Methanothermobacter thermautotrophicus: one gene and its partner. The protein of the gene in region 2 binds, or shares a complex with, the protein of the main gene of each other region. Links are inferred from orthologs where the notes say so. Each region holds a gene or a part of one and is shown on either strand. Other genes may lie near its edges.

Region 1 (3,262 bases), 370 kb from region 2 along the record:
CAAGTAATAGGTTGCAGGTGATCCGTAATATATATGAGTTTTGTGTATAATCCTATTATCAACTGATTGGAGGTGTTTAGGTGAAGGATTTTTATGTCCTGTTGCTGGCTGTTCTTATCTTTATGGTGTCTGTTAGTTCCGCAGCCGCTGCAGACAACCCCACAGCGGATTCCACGGCCTGCAAAGGTAACTTTACAGAGAACACAACCCAAAGACAGCTAGATTACAGCACCGAAAAACCAACCCATAGGATTCCTAAAAAGCCCTTAACTGATTTCAAGACCATGCGAACAGCCGCTAATTTGAGTGATCCTGAATACCCTTATCCTCAAAATCCAAAAAAACCTTTGAAGTTCATTTATACCACCAATAGCTGGATAAATTCAAAGCCCGGGGCTTTGACGGGCCCATGTGTGGATGTGGATGAAGAGCGCCCTCAGGAAATATCAAGGCTGCTCCCATCCAGGTCAAGTTTCATGCCATCCCTCGCTGCCAGTGTCCTGATACCCGTTGCCTCCTGGACCCTGAATGCCTCCATCTCAGGGTCGTTGAGTATCATCTTCATTCCAAGGTGGGTCATCACTGCAATACCCGGCTCCACATCCTCCACGAGTCTTATGAAATCATCCGTACACATGTGACCCCTTATATGCTCATCCCCGGGTCTTATGACGCTTGCTATGAGGACATCCGCCCCCCTGTGGTATTCTGCAAGTCCATCGAAGTACTCTGTATCCGAGGTATAGGAAACTGAAAGGTCATCAGCCCTGAACCTGAACCCCACACCTGTCGGGTCCCCATGAACGGTACCGGTACCTGTGACCTCAAGATCCCCTATATCAACGGTCTCACCGGCTGATAGTGTTATGCATCGTGATTTTCTCATATGGTAATCTGAGATGCATGGTCCCCAGTCCCTGTAACCCTCCATTACACTTAAACTTCCCATGATGGTGCCCCTCTGGCGCGTCATGCCCCTGGTCATTGCCTCTATTAGGACCTCTGCATCGGTGTAATGATCGGTGTGTGAGTGGGAGACCATCACAGCATCCAGCTTCTTGGGGTCAGAGTCGAACTGATAGGACCTCACAAGCGCCCCCGGCCCAGGGTCGATGTGTATGTTCATGCCGGCGATTCCATCAATCCTCAGGCCGCCGGTCATCCTCTTCTGTGTTATGGTGGCGAAATCGTCCGCCACCACTCCCTAGAAACGTTAACCTCATTCAATCACCCATCCTATCTTTATCCGCCGCCAATAAAAATTTATTCCTCCCTGCGACAGATTATGACGTCACAGTCAATCTTTATATCCCTCCCCTCCACGCAGAGGTTCTCATCCCTTACAGCTATTTTCTCGCCGGGTGAGATGGTGCCGCCATCTGCTACCCTCATGAGTACCATGTCACCTGGACCTGCAACCTTCTTCCAGCGGGTGTCATAGGCCTCAACATCACCTGCAAGTTTAACCTCAACGTGGTTTCCCTCCTGCCTCATAACCCTGCCGACCTCGCCCTCTGTGAGGATCCTTGAGGCCAGTTTCATCTCCTCCCGTCGGTCTAGCATCTCCTGTTTGAGTTTGGCCCTCCATTTCTGGAGGAGGCGGACATCCCTCACAATGGTGTCACTCAGAAGTTTGTGGGCGCTCTTCTTATCCAGGGATGGGCTCTTTATGAACAGGTCATATTCGCTGCCAACAGAGGGTGTCTGTGAGGACACATGGTCCATGAGTTCCCTGAAGAGGTCAGCGACATCCTTAAGGCTTGTCTTTGTCCTCCACCTCTTTTTGAGGAACCTGTTTGTAATCTCCTTGGCTATCTTATTCCCGAAGACTATTATTGCAGTATCGCCCTTTTCCATGCTGGTTATCCTTGAACCTGTGAGTTCAATTATCTGGTAGGCCCCTGTTGTTGCGTATATCCTTCTTCTTCTTGTCTCAAAGGGTGTCTTCTGGCTTATTTCACCTACAACAACGTCTCCAAGGCTTCTGACCTTGCATGTGTCATCTGTGACCTTTATATTCACCCCAAGCTCTGACGCCCTCCTCTGGAGTTCATCATCACTCTTTATCTTACCGGCGTACAGTTCATCCTCAAGGATCTCTCTACTTGATTTATCACCAAAGTAGGCTATTCTCCGTTTGTCCCCGGCCATGACACATCCTTTGCTACTTATGTAGGTTATGATGAGACTCATTGCGGATCACCTGATCATTTATACAGATGAATTTGAAGGGAGAATTAATTAAAGGATTCGATCTTATGACAGGATGCTGGAATATTATGGAACAATTTTAATGAAAACCTGGAATGCAAGTATCTCATCTGGCACAGCAAGAGGATGGAACAGTTTACAATCAGCAGACCAGGATAGTAGAATCAACCCCTCAATTAATAAAGTGTCATCAACATATATACCATTGAGGGGGAGCCAATGAAAGATGAGTACACCAATTCTCTCATAAAGGAGAAGAGTCCCTATTTACTGCAGCATGCACACAACCCTGTGAACTGGTATCCATGGGGTGATGATGCCTTCAGAAGGGCCATTGCAGAGAGGAAGCCAATATTTTTATCGATAGGATACTCCACATGTCACTGGTGCCATGTGATGGCAAGGGAATCCTTTGAGAACCCTGAAATCGCAGATATACTAAACAGGGAATTTGTTGCTGTTAAGGTGGACCGGGAGGAGCGTCCGGATATTGATGCCATCTACATGAGGGTCTGCCAGATGATGACAGGTAGCGGTGGATGGCCCCTGACAATCATCATGACACCCGAGGGTGAACCCTTCTTTGCAGGGACATACTTCCCTCCAGATGACAGAGGAGGAGCCCCCGGTCTCAGGACAATCCTTGAGAGGATTGCGCTGCTCTGGAAGAACGACCCCGACGGGATAGCTGAGACCGCGAGGAAGGTCGTGGAGGCCCTGAAGGAAAAGTCTTCTTCATACCAGATTAAACTTGAAACCGTGGATATGGCCTACGAGTACCTCAGAAGGAATTTTGACAGGAAAAATGGAGGTTTCGGGTCCCAGCAGAAATTTCCCACCTCCCACAACATCCACTTCCTGCTCACCTACCACCTCAGGAGGGGTGACGGGGAGGCCCTTGAAATGGTCAGACTCACCCTTGAGAGGATGAGGTACGGTGGAATATATGACCAGCTGGGTTACGGTTTCCACAGATACGCTGTTGAGCCAACATGGACGATACCCCACTTTGAGAAGATGCTCTATGACCAGGCACTCACAATGACAGCCT
Region 2 (3,312 bases):
GTTGTGGATACCACTACCCACAGGGTAACCCCATTTGCTCTTGACTGCAAAGGATGTCCTCACAGCCACACCGGCACCCTGACCGAGTGGTGTTACAGCCACGTCCATGAGGTACTTGTCTATACCACACTCAGCAGCCATTTCAAGGAGACCCTTGTCTATTGTGCCTGCACCATCTTCCCAGATTCCGATTTTACCCTCAACTGTTGGGTCCATTGGGTTGAAACCGAGGACAATTGAAGCTGAGAGTTTTGTTTCCTTGAGGGCCTCGAGTTCTGACTCGTCTGCAGCCATGTTGACTGAGTTGTAGATTGCCCTGTCCTCAAGTCCCACTTCACTGGCGTAGTTAGCACCTGCGATCCTTGCCTCACCGGATGTTGAGTCTATGAAGAATGGTGCGTCTGTCACATCACCCACAAATTCAAGGTACTTGACAATTGCTTCTGGTGTCTGACCGAAGGTCTGGACGATGTGCGGGTTACCTGTGACATCAGACATCTCTTCCTGGGTCTTTATGAGGGCTTCTGCCTTGTCCTTGTCAAAGACACCTGCCTTCTCATCCTCAATGATGCTGTGTCCACCATAGAATATTGTTCCTGCTAAAACAGTTGGGTACTCTCCTGGCTGACCACCAATTTTGGTTCCAGCTATATCCAGTACGATCTGTTCCTTATCAAACCTAAACATATGTAAACCTCCAAGTTATAGTCCGAATAGGGATTTTAAAAGTCCTTTTAACAGTCCTGCAAACAGTATGTTTGTTACTGCAAGGATAATCAGACCTATCACAATACCATATAAAATACCTATATCTCTACCGATCTGCTGTCCTATTCTCTGTGAATATTCACCTACGGTGAATTCCACCTTCTCCTCGATCTCATCGAGCCTCTCGTTCGCCTTGTTGAATTCATCAGCAGAGACAAGTACGCGGGGTATTGTGGTTTTATCTTCCTCTGACATCAGATCACCCCTAATATGCTCATCATTGCAGGTACACCTACAAGGAGGACAGCCAGGAGGAATCCGATGGCTATACCTGAAATCCTTGTGGCTATCAGACCTGCGAATAACCTGCCATCTCTACCGATGAGCTGGTTCCGGTATTTTATGTCCTCTACAACACGCTTAATGCCACGTATATTCGGTTTGTTGGATAGTATAATCATCTGGAAGCCTCCCTAGACCAGTAGCAGTATGCCCAGTGTCAGGGTAAATGCAAGGCCTATCATTATACCCTGAACCTTACCTGAGTACATACCTGCGAACATTCTGTTGGTGGAACCTATCATTTTAACCTGTGTCTGGATGTTCCTCATCCTGGCCTCTATGAGTGCTGTTTCTGGTGCCACAGGTTTGACTTCTTCGCCTTCCTCTTCTTCTCCGCCTTCCTCTACCTTTATGACCATTGCCTCTTCTTCAAATGCACCGGGGTCCTTTTCGATGCACTCCTTGACCTTGGCCTTGATGGCGTCGGCATCCTCAACGTCTATGAGGTTGACGATTTCCAGCTGTTTCTGGAACCTCTCAATGCCCTCATCTGGTATGTTCTCTATGTAGGGAATGGCACCGGTTGCACCTATGATGTTCCTCTTATCAGGGTCCACACCGTTCTGGTGGAGTGCCTCTATACTCTGCCCTGTGATGTGTCCCTGGACCTCTGAACCGCAGAGTATGAGGAATCTGATGTTGGGGTTGGATATGAGGTTGGCGATCATCTTTTCGATACCGAGGTTCTCTGTCTTGCATGGCCCTGCAATGGCAGCGCCGGCCTCCACTGGCACGTCTTCTATGTGTGAGGCAAGGGTGGTGGCAGCCACAGGACTTTCGGGGTCACCCACAATGTAGTCCCCGTTGACCACAGGCCATCCTTCAGCAGGTGATTTCTTTTCAACCACTCATAACACCTCCTATAAGAGCAGGGCAAACAGGATGATCAGACCAAGGATGAACCCATAAACCATGTTGGTGAGTTTACCTGCTGTGAGGTACACTCCCTCCCTTCCAGGGTATGAACCCTGGGGGATGGTTGTTGGGTCCAGTGAGTTAATCAGATCATCTGCTGTAGCCTCTAATTCTGCTATCTGTTCGTTTATCTCATCCATGGATAATATTATAACTTCCCTTCCGAGAGCAGCCCCTATCATACCGGTGGAAGGATCAAGGGTCAGGTTGTATTCCGGAGCGATCTTAACAAGTGGTAACATTTCCATTTTTAAAGCCTCCTACTGCTCTTCCTCCTTAGGCCAGAGACCTGACCATTTCACGGATGCAGCTTCCTCGAAGGATGCGCTCACGAATGACTTGAAGGCCACGACCCAGCAGAGTGCACCCACCAGTGAAACGAGCCACCAGCCAGGGTTAAGACCTATTCCAAGAAGGCCGACGATGGCCATTGATATGAACCCTGTTGATGCTGCCAGCTTGAGGGTCCTTGTCTGGTTCTCATTTGGTCCGAGACAGGCGTTGAATGGGTGCTGGATTGCCATTGTGTTGAGTATGAAGAGCAAGCCTATGAATCCAGTTGTTATGACTGATGTTAGAATTGCCTGCATGGTGTAGCTGCCTGCAATGGCTGCTGAGAATCCAAGCACTGAGAGAGCTGCTGCCCCTGAGATCTCAGCTGTACATTTTTCAAGGATCGGGATTTTCATCTTAACTATCTTCTTACCGAGTACAGCCACAACGATACCCAGTATCATGGCAAGTATGAGTCCAACAACCGGTGAAGCTATGGCAGGCAGTGTGAAAGCTGATGCAAGCCCAGCAACCACACCAACTATACCTATTGAAACTGACATGTAACCTATTGATGGGACACCAGTACCCAGACCGTAACTTGCAACCCTCCTTATGGCGTCTGCACCCCATACGATTGCACAGACAGCTCCAAGGGATGCCAGAACAGGGCCTATGATCGGGTTAACTGCTGATGCGTATATACCTGCCAGTCCACCGATTATTCCCAGGGCCATGAGCCTGCTTTCAGGTATGGCTGCGCCGGCCGGTCCTCCTGCTGCTACTGACATTAGAAGACACCTCCATATACGAGTAATGTTGAAAGGGCGCCTGCAACAATGGAGGCTATGAGACATGCCACTATTCCCCTTCCGATCCTCTTGAATTTAGGATCGTGGAAACCTTCTATGGTACCTCCAATGTTATATGATGCGATAACCGCATTTATGAAGAATATGCCGACGGCGAAGATTGCTGCAACACCTGCAGCACCCATTGCACCATATGACAGGGTCTTAAGGGCCTCGTTGAGTGCCCAGTATATGAGTCCACCGCCTATTCCACCGAGGGCTC

The links.
Region 1: the proteins of mtrA (region 2) and DNK57_RS07345 are in contact, whole or in part, in a crystal structure (PDB 6ZW0), measured with the Methanocaldococcus jannaschii proteins. The link is inferred for Methanothermobacter thermautotrophicus from one-to-one orthologs.

The regions. Positions count from the first base shown.
Region 1 is NZ_QKOF01000006.1:556,342-559,603, reverse strand. The notes cover bases 229-3,160. They hold DNK57_RS07345 (DUF2121 family protein), read right to left. Parts: upstream 2,194-3,160; coding sequence 1,264-2,193; downstream 229-1,263. Other genes in these bases: DNK57_RS07340 (thioredoxin domain-containing protein), read left to right, coding at 2,431-3,160; DNK57_RS07350 (MBL fold metallo-hydrolase), read right to left, coding at 437-1,201. In the rest of the region: more of DNK57_RS07340, read left to right, coding at 3,161-3,262.
Region 2 is NZ_QKOF01000006.1:183,984-187,295, reverse strand. The notes cover bases 41-3,022. They hold mtrA (tetrahydromethanopterin S-methyltransferase subunit A), read right to left. Parts: upstream 1,899-3,022; coding sequence 1,182-1,898; downstream 41-1,181. Other genes in these bases: mtrC (tetrahydromethanopterin S-methyltransferase subunit MtrC), read right to left, coding at 2,226-3,022; DNK57_RS05400 (tetrahydromethanopterin S-methyltransferase subunit B), read right to left, coding at 1,911-2,213; mtrF (tetrahydromethanopterin S-methyltransferase subunit F), read right to left, coding at 963-1,169; mtrG (tetrahydromethanopterin S-methyltransferase subunit MtrG), read right to left, coding at 703-963; mtrH (tetrahydromethanopterin S-methyltransferase subunit H), read right to left, coding at 41-687. Also shown: more of mtrH, read right to left, coding at 1-40; more of mtrC, read right to left, coding at 3,023-3,029; mtrD (tetrahydromethanopterin S-methyltransferase subunit D), read right to left, coding at 3,029-3,312. UniProt on the Methanocaldococcus jannaschii protein: Part of a complex that catalyzes the formation of methyl-coenzyme M and tetrahydromethanopterin from coenzyme M and methyl-tetrahydromethanopterin. This is an energy-conserving, sodium-ion translocating step.